Regions from separate parts of the Burkholderia sp. BC1 genome, predicted to be linked through region 1. Evidence: riboswitches for the same ligand, from Rfam matches in the RefSeq annotation. Region 1 holds a riboswitch; the other holds the start of a gene.
What was found. Region 1 has a riboswitch for cobalamin ahead of ACSHSS_RS05950 (HoxN/HupN/NixA family nickel/cobalt transporter). Riboswitches for the same ligand answer to the same signal wherever they lie in the genome.
Positions count from the first base shown of each region.

Region 2: another riboswitch for cobalamin. It lies ahead of ACSHSS_RS05440 (TonB-dependent receptor domain-containing protein); the one in region 1 lies ahead of ACSHSS_RS05950 (HoxN/HupN/NixA family nickel/cobalt transporter).

Region 1 is NZ_JBQYLP010000008.1:40,223-47,538, reverse strand. It holds gene cobN (cobaltochelatase subunit CobN) at 1-2,716, opposite strand, end outside; gene cobW (cobalamin biosynthesis protein CobW) at 2,723-3,832, opposite strand; gene ACSHSS_RS05950 (HoxN/HupN/NixA family nickel/cobalt transporter) at 3,858-4,916, opposite strand; cobalamin riboswitch at 5,089-5,347, opposite strand; cobalamin riboswitch at 5,399-5,632, shown strand; gene cobA (uroporphyrinogen-III C-methyltransferase) at 5,806-6,570, shown strand; gene ACSHSS_RS05940 (cobalamin biosynthesis protein) at 6,570-6,944, shown strand; gene cobO (cob(I)yrinic acid a,c-diamide adenosyltransferase) at 6,972-7,316, shown strand, end outside.
Region 2 is NZ_JBQYLP010000007.1:78,052-85,367, reverse strand. It holds gene ACSHSS_RS05470 (phosphoenolpyruvate carboxykinase (GTP)) at 1-414, opposite strand, end outside; gene ACSHSS_RS05465 (helix-turn-helix transcriptional regulator) at 1,286-1,981, shown strand; gene ACSHSS_RS05460 (threo-3-hydroxy-L-aspartate ammonia-lyase) at 2,043-3,023, shown strand; gene ACSHSS_RS05455 (hypothetical protein) at 3,113-3,349, shown strand; gene ACSHSS_RS05450 (class I SAM-dependent methyltransferase) at 3,600-4,418, shown strand; gene ACSHSS_RS05445 (hypothetical protein) at 4,453-4,752, opposite strand; cobalamin riboswitch at 4,974-5,167, shown strand; gene ACSHSS_RS05440 (TonB-dependent receptor domain-containing protein) at 5,450-7,316, shown strand, end outside.

The DNA.
Region 1 (7,316 bases):
AGTCGCCGTGCTCCTGCAGATGGCGCTCGATCAGCTGCTGCGCGGATTTGAGCCCGAGCGACCACGCGGCCTGCGTCGGCACCGCGCGCGTGTCGACCGAGTAGAAGTTGCGGCCGGTCGGCAACACGTCCGGACGGCCGCGCGACGGCGAGCCGCTCGGCCCCGGCGGCACGAAGCGGCCGTCGAGCCCGCGCAGCAGCTGACGCATTTCGTCGCGGCCGCACGCGTCGAGTGCGGGCAGCAGCGTCGTTCGCACACGCTCGATCACGGCGAGCGTATGCGGCCATTCGCCGGGCGGCGGGATGGCGATGCCGCGCTCGTCCGGCGCGACCGCGCAGATGCGGTCCAGCCAGTGCTGCGCGAGCCGTTCGAGCCGCTCGCGCGTGTCGCCCGCATGCCGCCACGGCGACGCGTCGAGCGCCTGCAGCACGGCCGGCCGCGGGCCCGTCCACGGCGCGGCCCAGTCGGCCGCGAGCGGATCGAAATCGTCGCCGAGCGCGAGATCGTGCGCGAGTGCCGCGATCAGTCCGGCGTTCATGCCTTTGCCGTCGCCGACCGGAAAGCGCGCGAGCGCGAGCAGCGTATCGCGCCGCTGCCGCTCGGCCGGCGACACGCCGAACACGTGCAGCCCGTCGCGAATCTGCGCTTCCTTCAGCTCGCAGAGCCATGCATCGACGCGCGTGAGCAGCGCGTCCTCGTCGTTCGCGTCGCGCGGCGGCGATACGCTGAGCTCGTCATGCAACCGATGTTCGGCGATCGTCGCGAGGATCGTCTTGCGCAGCAGCTTCGCGCGTCGCGCGTCGACCATCAGTGCGTCGTAGTATTCGTCGACGAGCCGCTCGAGGTCCTGCATCGGGCCGTAGTTTTCGGCGCGCGTGAGCGGCGGCATCAGATGATCGACGATCACGGCCTGCGCCCGCCGCTTCGCCTGGCTGCCTTCGCCCGGATCGTTGACGATGAACGGATACAGATGCGGCAGCGGGCCGAGCGTCAGATCGGGCCAGCACGCGTCGGACAGCGCGACGCTCTTGCCCGGCAGCCATTCGAGGTTGCCGTGCTTGCCGAGATGGATGACCGCGTCGATGCGGAACACGTCGCGCAGCCAGAAATAGAACGCGAGATACGCGTGCGGCGGCACGAGCTCCGCGTCGTGATAGCTCGCGTAATCGTTGTCGTCGCGCGAGCGCGACGGCTGGATGCCGACGAACACGTGCCCCGCGCGCCAGCCCGCGATCGTGAAGCGTCCGCGGCGCAGCGTCGGATCGGCTTCGGGCGGCCCCCAGCGCGCGTTCAGCGCGTCGCGCACCGCGGCCGGCAGCCGCGCGAAGCGCGCGCGGTAATCGTCGAGCGCATAGCTCTGGAACGCCGGGCGCAGCGCATGCATCGCCGCATCGTTGGTCACGCCTTCGGTCAGGCGCGCGATCAGCGCGTCGCCGTCAGCCGGCAGCTCGGCGAGCGTGTAGCCGGCGTCGCGCAGCGCGGCGAGCACATGCAGCGCGGACGCCGGCGTATCGAGCCCGACGCCGTTGCCGATGCGCCCGTCGCTTTGCGGGTAGTTCGCGAGGATCAGTGCGACGCGCTTGTCCGCGTTGTCGAGCGTGCGCAGCCGGCACCAGCCGCGCGCGAGCGCCGCGACGAACGCGATCCGCTCCGCATCGGGCTGATAGCGAACGACGTCGACCTCCGTGTGCGGGCAGCGATACGCGAGCCCCTTGAAGCTGACCGCACGCGTGACGATGCGCCCGTCGACCTCGGGCAACGCGACGTGCATCGCGATGTCGCGCGCGTGCAGCCCCTGGTTGTCCGCGATCCACGCATCGCGGTTGCCGCCCGACAAGATCACCTGCAGCACGGGCGCGTCGCCGGCGAGCACGTCGGGCGCGTGCGCGTCGATCGCGCCGGCCGCGAACGCGGTCGTGTTCAGCACGAGCGCGACGTCGTGCGCCTCGCAGAGCTGCGCGATCACCTCGCGGCTCACCGCATCCTTCAGCGACGTCACGGCGATCGGCAGCGGGTTCAGTCCTTCGTCGACGAGCGCGTCGGCGAGCGCGTCGAACACGGCCGTATTCGCGGCCTGCCAGTGCGCGCGATAGAACACGATCGCGACGACCGGCGCGCCCGGCGTCCAGCGCGGCCGCCAGTCGTCGACGCTCGCCGGATCGCGCGCCGGGTGATACAGCGCGGCGGCCGGCAGCGGACGCGGCGGCGCCGGCTCGTCGCCGAAGCCGAGCATGTGAAACGCGATGCTGCGCAGCAGCGCTTCGGCGTTGTGCACGCCGCCCTCGCGCAGATAGCGCCACCACAGCCGGCACAGCGCGGGCGCGACCGTGCTCTTCGCGACGAGGTTCGGATCTTCCTGCAGATCGCCGGAGAACATCGCGAGCTGCTGCCCGTGCTTCGACGCGACCGAGACGGCCTGCTCGATGCCGTACGGCCAGTACGCCTCGCCGCCGAGATGGTCGATCACGACCGTCTTGGCATGGCGCAGCACGTCGTCGACGTAGAAGTCGACCGAGGCCGGCTGCCGCAGGAACGTGACGTTCGCGAGCCGCACGCTCGGAAAGCCGGCCGGCAGCCGCGGTACGACGCTCGCGAGCAGCGACAGCGTCGTGTCGGCCGAGCTCAGGATCACGATGTCGGCCGGGCGCTGATCGATGCGCACGACACCCTGTGTGTCGTCGACGAAGCCGCCCGGCGTGGTGCGCAGCAGATGCATCGCGCGTTACGCCTGCTGCGGCTCGGCCGCGCACGCGGCGTCGAACGCGCGTTGCAGCTCGGCCGCGTCGAGCCGTTCACCGATCAGCACGAAGCGGCTCGCGCGCGCTTCGCCGTCCTGCCAGCGGCGGTCGAAATAGCTGTCGAAGCGGCGGCCGACGCCCTGGATCACGAGCCGCATCGGCGCGTCGGGCAGCGCCGCGAATCCCTTCGCGCGATAGATCGTGTGCGTTTCGACGAGCCGCTGCAGCGCGGCGATCGTCGCCTCGCGCGTGCCCGCGTCGCCGCTCACGACGACCGAATCGAAATCGTCGTGATGGTGGTCGTGCTGTTCGTCGTCGGCCGCACCTACGCCGGTCGCACCTACGCCGGCCGCACCGTGATGGTCGTGACGCAAATGGATCGTGTCTTCGGACGCCGATTCGAGCCCGATCAGCATCGCGAGATCGAGCCCGCCGCGCGTCGCGCGCACGATCTTCACCTGCGGCGGGATCTCGTCGCGGATCGCGGCTTCGATCTGCGCGAACTGCGCATCGTCGACGAGCTCGGCCTTGTTCACGATCACGAGATCCGCCGCCGACAGCTGATCGGCGAACAGCTCGTGCAGCGGCGATTCGTGATCGAGGTTCGGATCCGCGCGCCGCTGCGCGTCGACGGCCTGCGGGTTTTCCGCGAACTGGCCGCTTGCGGCCGCGGGCCCGTCGACGACCGTCACGACCGCATCGACCGTGAACGCATGGCGGATCGTCGGCCAGTTGAACGCCTGCACGAGCGGCTTCGGCAGCGCGAGGCCCGAGGTTTCGATCAGCACGTGATCGATGTCCGCGCGCCGTTCAAGCAGCGCTTCCATCACCGGATAGAACTCCTCCTGCACGGTGCAGCAGAGGCAGCCGTTCGCGAGCTCGTACAGCTGCCCCGACACCTCGCCGGCCGCGTCGTCGCAGCCGATGCCGCAGCCTTTCAGGATTTCGCCGTCGATGCCGAGTTCGCCGAACTCGTTGACGATGACCGCGATGCGACGGCCGTTCGCGTGCTGCAGGATGTGGCGCATCAGCGTGGTCTTGCCGCTGCCGAGAAAGCCCGTGACGATCGTGACGGGCAGCTTGCGTAGGGTCATGGTAGGTCCTCGGTCGAAAAAGGCATCACGCGGAGATCGTCACGTCGATCTCGTCGTAGCGTTTGAAGCGGTAGATCGCGGCCGACACGGCCCAGCACGCGACGAACAGGCCGATCACGACGTAGCCGAGCATCCCGAAATGCGACGCGACCATCGTCGCGAAATCCCAGACGGGCCCCTGCAGCGACAGCTTGTCCGCGAGCAGCGCGAGCACCTCGATGCCGCCGATCAGCGCGGCGACCAGCACCGACACGAACGTGATCGTCATGTTGTAGTAGATCTTGCGAATCGGCCGCACGTACGCCCAGCGATACGCGCCCATCATGAGGATGCCGTCGGTCGTGTCGACGAGCGTCATGCCGGCGGTAAACAGCACCGGCAGCGCCATCACCGACCAGAACGACAGCCCGCCCTGCACCTGCGTCGCGGAAATGCCGAACAGCGCGATCTCGGTCGCGGTATCGAAGCCGAAGCCGAACAGGAAGCCGACCGGGTACAGGTGCCAGCTGCGCGACACGAGCCGGAACAGCGGCCGGAACAGGCGCGCGAGCACGCCGCGCCGGTTCAGCAGCATGTCGAGATCGGCGTCGACGATCGCGTCGCCGCGCCGTGCCGCGCGAAACGTCCGGTACACGGAGATCAGGATCAGCAGGTTCGCGGCCGCGAGCACGAGCAGGAAGAACGCGGACACGCTCGTGCTGATCACGCCGCCCCACGTCTTCATGCTCTCGAAGCGCGCGAGCGACGCGGCGGTCAGCGCAACCGCGACCGACATCACGATCACGACCGTCGAATGCCCGAGCGAGAAGAACAGCCCCGCGCCGAGCGGGCTGCGCCCTTCCTGCATCAGCTTGCGCGTGCCGTTGTCGATGGCGGCGATATGATCCGCGTCGACGGCGTGACGCAGCCCGAAGACATACGCGAGCAGCGCGGTGCCGAGCAGCACCGGCTGCCCGTGAAACGCGATGAACGCCCAGATCCACGCGCCGACGTTGAACGCGACGAGCAGCGAATAGATGGCGACAATCTTGCCGCGCAGCCCCGACGGGCTGTCGTTGAACAGACGTAAGAAAGAATCGAGCATGGTGCTCCGCGATGAACGGTCGACATGTGACTGCCAACACGGTCCGCACCGTGCCTGCCGGCGCCGCTTGCCTGCCGGTTCGCACCGCGCGCGCGGCCTGACGACGGGAAATCGGAAACGCTCGGGCGTCGGGCGCGCTGCGGCCGTGGACGATGCGCCGCCTCCCCGCGGCGCTGTACCCCCCGTCTCGGCCGGTATCCGGGCTGACGAACACGCCGCTTCGCCTTCCCGGATACGCGAGGCATCCAGTGGCGTCGTCCGCACGCGCGTGGCGTGCGGCGAAGCGGCGCTGCATCGCGGAGCGATGCGTTCGCTTACCGTTGCGGGGGCAGCACAGGTTGGCTCGACTGCGGGGCAGCCGCACTCCCTGTTTCCCGTTTAACTGCGCGTGCAGGAACGCACGCGCGAGCACCGAAACGCGTGCGAGTGTAGGCTCCGGCGCCGGGCCGCGTCAAGGCGAACGGCGGCCGCGATCGCTGTGCTATCGTATGCGCCGCGTTCGGTGCTCGCATGCGCAATCCGCGCATGCAGTTAAACGGGAAACAGGAGGCGGAGCATCGCCCGGCCTGTGCTGTCCCCGCAACGGTACGCCGCCCGCGCGATGCGCCTTGCGCACGCGCCCATGCCGCCCACGATGCCACTGCCCTTCAGCGGGCGGGAAGGCTGCGGCCTGGCAAGCGGCCAGCCCGGATACCGGCCGACGCAAGGGGCGAGCGCCGCGCTCGCCGAACGCCCGATCCGCGGGGGACGGAGAGTGTGCGCGTTGTCATCCGCCCGCTACGGGCGCTTCGTTTCGCTCCGTCATGTCACGCCATTTCGCAGGCCGTCCGCGCGCGGCCGTTTCGTCGCCCCGTCCCGTCTCGTCACGGCGCGCGCCGTGCTGCGCGCGATGAGCCGCGCATGGCTCGTCGGCGCCGGTCCCGGCGACGCCGACCTGCTGACCCTGAAGGCCGTCCGCGCGATCGCGGCCGCCGACGTGCTGCTCGTCGACGATCTCGTCAACCGCGAGGTGCTGCGCCATGCGCGCGCGGACGCGCGGATCGAGCACGTCGGCAAGCGCGGCGGTCATGCGTCGACGCCGCAGGCCGAGATCGTCTCGACGATGCTCGCGCATCTACGCGCGGGCCGCAGCGTCGCGCGGCTGAAAGGCGGCGATCCGTTCGTGTTCGGCCGCGGCGGCGAGGAACTGCTCGCGCTCGGTGCGGCAGGCATTGAGGTCGAGGTCGTGAGCGGGATCACGGCCGGCATCGCGGCACCGGCCGCGCTCGGCATTCCGGTCACGCATCGCGGCGACGCACAGGGCGTGATCTTCGTCACCGGACACGGCGCGGGCGCCGACGAGCCGGACTGGCGCGCGCTCGCCGCGACGCGCATGACGATCGTCGTCTACATGGGGATGCGCCGGCTCGAAGCGATCGCCGCCGCGCTGCGCGACGGCGGCCTGCCCGGCGACACGCCGTGCGCGGCGATCGCGAACGCGACGCGCGACACGCAACGGCACGTGCTCGCGACGCTCGACCGGATCGTCGAACGTACGGGCGCCGCCGGCATCGGCTCGCCGGCGATCGTCGTGATCGGCCGCGTCGCCGCGCTGGCCGCCGATCCGGCCGTGCAAGCCGCACTGGCCGGCGGCCGCCGCGCGGAGCGCGCGTGATGCGCGTCGCGCTCGGCATCGGCTTTCGTGCGGGCGTGCGCGCCGCGCAGCTCGACGCGGCCGTGCGTGCGGCGCTCGCGGCGTATCCCGATGCACAGCCGGCGGTCGTCGCGACGCTCGCCGCGAAGTCGCGCGCCCGCGCGCTGCGCACGTTCTGCGCGCGACGCGGCTGGCCGCTCGTCGCGTTCGAGCCCGCGCAACTGGCCGCGTGTGCGCAGCGGGCGGCCAGCGCGCCGTCGGCCGCCGCGCTCGCGCGCTTCGGCGTCGCGGGTGTCGCCGAGCCGTGCGCGCAGCTGGCCGCGCCGCACGGCCGGCTGCTTGCACCGAAAACCATCCGGGACGGCGTGACGGTCGCGCTCGCCGGCCCGCTCTGAACCTTTGCTATCGACAGGACGATTCCGATGAGGACCGATCCCGAATCCCATCAGCGGATGGCCGAGCGCCGCCGCGCCGGCCACGAGAAGAAGCAGGCCGCCGCCGTCAACGAAAAGGGCCTGCTGATCATCCATACGGGCAACGGCAAGGGCAAGAGTACCGCCGCATTCGGCATGGCGGTGCGCGTGCTCGGCCACGGCATGCGGCTCGGCGTCGTGCAGTTCATCAAGGGCGCGCTGCATACGTCGGAGCGCGATTTCCTCGGCGCGGTCGCCGAGTGCGATTTCGTGACGATGGGCGACGGCTATACGTGGAACACGCAGAACCGCGACGCGGACATCGCGACCGCGCGCAAAGGCTGGAACGAGGCG
Region 2 (7,316 bases), on a different contig from region 1:
CGAAAACGGCACGACATAGAGCGTGCGGCCGCGCATCGAGCCGCGGAACAGCCCGTCGAGCGTTTCGCGCATTTCGTCGGGCGCGATCCAGTTGTTGGTCGGGCCGACGTCGTCGCGCGACGCGGCGCAGATGAACGTGCGGTCTTCGACGCGCGCGACGTCCGACGGATCGGACTGCGCGAGATACGAGTTCGGGCGCTTCGCCGGATTCAGGCGCTTGAGGGTGCCCTGATCGACCATCGCCTGACACAGCGCGTCGTATTCGGCCTGCGAGCCGTCGCACCAGACGACGCGTTCGGGCTCCGTCAGTTCGGCGATGCGCGCGACCCAGTCGATCAGTTTGCGGTGTTTGACGAAAGCGGGGGGAGCGATCAGCGGGCCGTGTGTCGCTTCGGCCAGATTGTTGTGCGACATGATGATGTCTCCAGATTTATTGGGCGGGGATCGGGGATGCGGGCGAGGCCCGCGAGATGCGGAATGCGTGCGGAGGGCAGGATGCGGCGACGCGCAGGTCGGAGCGCGCGGATTCAGCGCGTGTCGATGCCGCGAGGCGTGCGAGAGAAAGTGAAGTCTCTTGAGAGGGTGCGAACGCGAGTTTCGCCATGCATGCAACCTGCCGAACAACTCCATGACGGCCAGCATACCATCGCCGATTTGGCCCGCGCGTTGCGTTGCAACAAGAAACAAATCCGACGAACCGTCGGCACGCGCGTTGCTTATCGGTCGTTTTTACTGCATCGCTGCGCGCCGCACGGCACGTGCCACGGCCTGAACGTCCGTCCCACAAGGGTTTCGCGGACGCGGCAATTTCGGCCTGTGGCGCGCGACTGCATGCGCGACGTCGACGCGCGTCGCTTGTCCGTGTTTTCGCTACTCAGGCAAACCCTGAATTAGGTTGCGTACACAAACATCTCGCGCGGGCGGACCCGATCAAAGCGGCCCGACAGACAATCGGGAGTAACACGCATCTCTTTGACCACGCTATCGCGTTACTCGCGCGTCGCCGTCGACGTCGCCTGGCATCGACGAAACGAATCGCTGCGCACCGCGCGATATTTTGCACGTCGTGACAAAACGTCTATACTTGGACGAACTGTCAAGTCGAGAGAATCGCGCGTATCGATCCCCCGTGGCCGCGCGTTGCGACTCCCCTTTCATGCTGCCGGACCGACATGCACGATCGCCCAGCTTTGCACTCTATGTGTAGCCTGCCGAACGGAACCGGCGCACGTTTTCATGCCGGCGTGCGCACGGCAATCTCGTCGTTTACATGCAGCGTGCGCCGATGAAGAAGAAAGCGCGAACGTCCGCCGCTGCGCAAGCGAAGCGCACGAGCGGCCGGCCCGCCGCATCGGCGGTGTCGTTGAAATCGGAGCAGGCCTCGCTGATCGAACAGGTGCAGCGCATCGCCGAAGGGCTCGGCCAGATGTTCGCGCCGTTCACCGAAGTCGTCGTGCATGATCTGCGCACGCCGAAGCAGGCGATCCTCGCGATTCACAACAATCTGTCGGGCCGCGCGATCGGCGATCCGGCCACCGAACTCGGGCTCGCGCGCATCGCCGACGACGATTTCCCGCCTGTGCTCGCCAACTACCCCAACCGCTTCGCGGACGGCCGCACGGCGAAAAGCACCTCGATCGGCATCAAGGATTCGACCGGGCGCTACGTGGCCGCCCTGTGCCTGAATGCGGACGTCACGCTGTTCCGCGGCTTTCAGCACATGCTCACGCAATTCTGCAGCACCGACGGCGACGCGGTGGCCGACACGCTCGACCCGGCGGGCGCCGATGCGATCCGTCAGCGGATCGACGCGTTCGCGACGCGGCTTGCCGCCACGCCGCGCGAGCTGAAGACGGAGCAGCGTCGTGAACTGATGCAGACGTTGAAGGCGGACGGCTTGCTCGAGATCCGGCGCGCGATGGAGATCGTGTCGCAGCATCTCGGCGTGTCGCGCGCGACGGTGTACAACGATGCGAAATGATGCGCGGACGCGGCATGCCGCCGTGCCCGGCTGTTGACGGACTCTTTCACTCGAGCGACTCATGAACTCATTGCCCCTCCCCAGCTTCGACGACGTTGCCGCCGCGGCGGCGAGAATTGCCGGCCACGCGCACCGCACGCCTGTGATGACGTCGCGCACGGTCGACGACGCGCTCGGCGCGCAGGTGTTCTTCAAGTGCGAGAACCTGCAGCGCATGGGTGCGTTCAAGTTTCGCGGCGCATTCAACGCGCTCTCGCGCTTCGATGCGGAACAGCGCCGCCGCGGCGTCGTTGCGTTTTCGTCGGGCAATCATGCGCAGGCGATCGCGCTGTCCGCTCGCATGCTCGGGATTCCGGCGACGATCGTGATGCCGCAGGATGCGCCGGCCGCGAAGATCGCCGCGACGCGCGGCTACGGCGGCACCGTCGTCACCTACGACCGCTACACCGAGGATCGCGAGCAGATCGGCCGCGAACTCGCGGAACGCGACGGGCTCACACTGATTCCGCCGTACGATCATCCGGACGTGATCGCCGGTCAGGGCACCGCTGCCATGGAGCTGTTCGACGAAGTCGGCCCGCTCGACGCGGTATTCACGCCGCTCGGCGGCGGCGGTCTGCTGTCGGGCACCGCGCTCGCCACGCGCGCGCTGTCGCCGGACGCGCGGCTGTACGGCGTCGAGCCGGAAGCCGGCAACGACGGTCAGCAATCGTTCCGCTCGGGCGCGATCGTCCACATCGACACGCCGCGCACGATCGCCGACGGCGCGCAGACGCAGCATCTCGGCAACATCACGTTTCCGATCATCCGCCGCGACGTCGACGACATCCTCACGGCGACCGACGACGACCTCGTCGACTGCATGCGCCTGTTCGCGGCGCGTATGAAGATTGTCGTCGAGCCGACCGGCTGTCTGTCGTTCGCCGGCGCGCGACGCATGAAGGACGAACTGAAGGGCAAGCGCGTCGGCATCGTGATCAGCGGCGGCAACGTCGATCTCGACGCGTTCAGCGCATTGCTCGCGAGCCGGCCGCAAAGCTGAGCGAAGCGGCAACGCATCCTTCACGTCGCGTTAAGTTTCGCGACCTAGACTGACGAGGTATCCCCGCAGTCCGTCGTGAAGGAGTTGCCATGAACACGCATGCGATCGTCGCCGCCGCATTGACGGCCGCTTCCCTGTCGGCGTTCGCTCACCCGGCCGCCGTGCCGTCCGGTGCGGCGCTCGCTTCGCCGTGCGCCGCCGCGCCGTGCACGTCGCGCGCGTTGCCCGCGCCGCGCTTCGTGCTCGCGAAGATCGATCAGAACAATACGCCGCCCGATCGCGGCGGCGATCCGTCCGGCCGCTCGCACGGCGCTGCGCATCTGTAAGCGCACATACGGCGAACGCGGGTATCGGCGCGTTCGTCCGCCCCTTGCAAGCAGCGACGCAGCTCGCAGCAGTCGAATCTGCATCATGCGTGCCCGGCTCGCTCGTTGGGCGTCCCGCGTGCATACGCGCGCGTACCGACACACGCAGCACGTCGATGCAGGAAAACGAGCGTGGCCGCGCGCAACGGTGCGATCTACGCTGAGAGAACCGGCTCGTCCAACGGCGCGCATGTCGCGCAAGGCGGCAACGATGCAACCCCATGATGCGGACACGCTGTTCGCCGGCTCGATCCCGGCGCTCTACGACACGCTGCTCGTGCCGCTGCTGTTCGAGCCATACGCGATCGACCTCGCCAAGCGCGCCGCGATCATCGCGCCGACGCGCGTGCTCAAGCTCGCGGCCGGCACCGGTGCGCTGACGCGCGTGCTGGCCCGCGCGCTGCCGGACGGCACAACGCTCGTCGCAACCGACCTCAACCGGCCGATGCTCGACCGCGCGGCGGAAGTCGGCACGTGCCGGCCGGTCGTCTGGCAACAGGCCGATGCGCAGCGGTTGCCGTATGGCGACGCGAGCTTCGATCTCGTGATTTGTCAGTTCGGCGCGATGTTTTTCCCGGACAAGCCGCGCGCATTTGCCGAAGCGCACCGCGTATTGAAACCGGGCGGCACGCTGCTGTTCAACGTGTGGGACCGGCTCGCCGAAAACGAATTTGCCGATACGGTCACGCAGACGCTCGCGCGGCGCTACCCCGATCGTCCGCCCACCTTTCTCGCGCGCGTGCCGCACGGCTACCACGATCGCGCGACGGTCGAAGCCGACGTGCGTGCGGCCGGCTTTTCATCATTGCTGTATTGCGACACGGTGCCGGCGCACAGCCGCGCGGCGACGCCCGGCGTGCCGGCGATCGCCTACTGCCACGGCACGCCGCTGCGCAGCGAGCTCGAGGCGATCGGTCCCGACACGCTGTCGGACGCGACCACCGCATGCACGGAGGCGATTGCCGAGCGGTTCGGTGCGGGGCCGGTGGACGGCAAGATCCAGGCGCACGTGTTCGGCGCAAGCCGCTGACGGCCGACGCAGTCGGGCGCGCTAACGGTGCGCGCTACAGGATCAACGACGCAAGGATGCTGCACCACACCGCAATCGCGCCGCTGAGGAACACGCGGCGCGCGACGGCGATCTGCGTTTCGTCGTCGGCGCGCTTCATCGGCGACGTCGCGAAAAACGGCACGCTCCCGAGGCAGGCGAAGCCGGAAAGTGCAAGCGCGATCACGACATAGTCGCCGAACTGCCATGGCGTTTGCTCGTGCAGCCCCCAGTAGCCGAGGAACAGCATGCCCATCGAAAACATCGTCGCGGCGGCCGAACTGAGCGCGGTCACGGATCCCGTCGGAAATTGCATGGGCCTCTCCTGCGCGCACGGCGCGCGCCGCGTCATTATCCGGGCGCGCAGCAGGACAGCGCAACGGCGCCGGCGCGCGTCGTCGCATGCATCCCTCGACGATTCGTCATACCAAACGCGTCGCACGCCGCATCGGAAACGCGGCCTCGCTGCAAGCCGCGGCGCGTGGTTTTTTCGCGCCGGTGCGTGCATGAAAGATTGACGCGCGAAAGCCCTGCCCCTTACCCTTGCGCGCTGATGGTTCCCGCGAGACGGGATCAAATGGGAACGCAGTGACGGCGCACGCCGGAATCTGCGGCTGCCCCCGCAACTGTAAGCGGCGAGTCCGTGCCCTTCGCGCCACTGGGAAACCGGGAAGGCGGGCACCGGGCGGCGACCCGCGAGCCAGGAGACCAGCCATCGACCGAGGTCCAAGCAGCCGCAACGGGCGGGGTGTCCCGATGCGCAAGCGCCGCCGCCGGCGGTCGCCCGTTGCAAGGACGGCCCGACCTCAGGATCCGTCAGATGTCCACCGCTTCCGCATCCGTTTGCCTGCGCACGGCACGCACGCTGCCGTGCGCGCGCGTTCGCGCGCCCGCGCGCACCCGGTTCGGCGACACGTGCCGGCCTCGCCGGGCCACGCCACCGCCGCGCGACAGCGGCGCGCCCTGCGCCCACGTCGCCGCCACGCCCGCATCACGATAACGACTCACGCTTCATGAATCTCCGACATCTCCTTGCCACGACCAGCATCACCGCGTTCCTGTCGCCGCTCGCGCACGCCGCCGGCGACGGCGCGGCGCAGCAGCCGGCGCAGCCGTCGAACGACACCGCGCTGCCGGCCATCACCGTTACCGACACGCGCCATCTGCCCGAATCGTTCGATCGCCGCTATGCGAGCACGCAGGTGCTCACGCGCGACGATCTCGACCGCCTGTCGCCGAGCGATCCAAGCATCACGCAGGCGCTCGCGACGCTGCCGGGCGTCACGGTGTCGCAGAACGGCGGTCCGGGCTCGACCGCGTCGGTCAGCATCCGCGGCTCGTCGGCGAACCAGGTTGCGGTGTTCGTCGACGGCATCCGGATCGGCTCGCCGACCACCGGGATCGCGCCGTGGTCCGACCTGCCGACCGAGGCATTCGAACGCGTCGAGGTGATTTCCGGGCCGGCCGCCGCATCGTTCGGCGCGAACGCGATGGGCGGCGTCGTGCAATTGTTCACGCGCCGGGCGTCGAACCAGCCGAACCGCACGACGGTATCGTTCGGCGGCGGCTCCAACAAGACGTTCGACACGCAGCTGCGCACGTCGGGCACCGTGCCGTCGACCGGACCGCTCGCCGCGCTCGGCGGCCTCACCTACTCGCTCGGCCTGCACGATTACGCGACGGCCGGCATCGACGCGACGCGGCCGTTCGCATACGGTCACGAGGACGGCCGCAATCCGTACCATGCGCAGGACGTCGACGCGCGGCTCGGCTACGCGCGCGACAACTGGTCGGTCTCGACGTTCGCGCTCTATCACCGCTCCGATCTGTCGTACGACAATGCCGGCGGCGCGAACCGCGAGCTCGATCATCAGCTGACGACCGGCGTATCGCTCCACGTCGACATCACGCCCGACACGCAGTTCGATCAGTCCTTCGGTTATGCGAACGATCGGCAGTTCTTCTATGCGGGCGATCGGACCATCGCGACCGACCGGATCGACTCGCAACGAATCAGCACGTCGACGTCGCTGACGCATCAGACCCGCGGGCTCACGCTGTTCGGGCAGCCGCTGGCCGGCGAGACGAAGCTCGCGTACGACTTCACGCGCGAGCAGGCATTCCTGCCGAATGACGTGGCGGGCGGCGTGCCGACGCGCAACGACTCCGCGTTCTCGCTGCATCAGTCGATCACGCTCGGCAAGGTCACGATGTTCATGGCCGGCCGTCACGAGATCATCGCCGGCCGCGCGGTGAACACCGGCAACGCGGCGCTCGCGTGGGCGATCACGCCCGTCTACACCGCGCGCGTGTCGTACGGCAACGCGTTCCGGCTGCCGACCTTCAACGATCTGTACTACCCCGGTTACGGCAATCCGCGGCTCAGCCCGGAACGCAGCAATTCGGTCGAAGCCGCGCTCGACGCGAACACGGCGATCGGCACGTTCACGGCCGCGCTCTACGACACGCGCGTTCACAACCTGATCGCATACGATCCCGTCACGTTCGGGCCGATCAATATCGGCCGCGCGCATATTCGCGGGATCGATCTGTCGTACAAGGGCACGCTCGGCCGCTCGACGCCTGTCAGCGTTGCGGTCGGCTTCCTGAATCCGCAGGACGTGACGAATCGCACATGGTTGAACCGCCGGCCGCGTCAGACGGTCAGCGTCAGCGTCGATCACACGTGGGACGAACTGCATCTGCATGCGCTGAGCACCGGTGCATCGCTGCTGTACGGCGGCACGACGTTCGACGATCCGGCCAACGCGACCTATCTGCCGTCGTACCTGACCGTGAGCCTGCGTGCGTCGTACCGGATCAATTCGCATCTGACGGTGTCGGCGCTGCTGTCGAATCTGTTCGACCGGCAATACATGA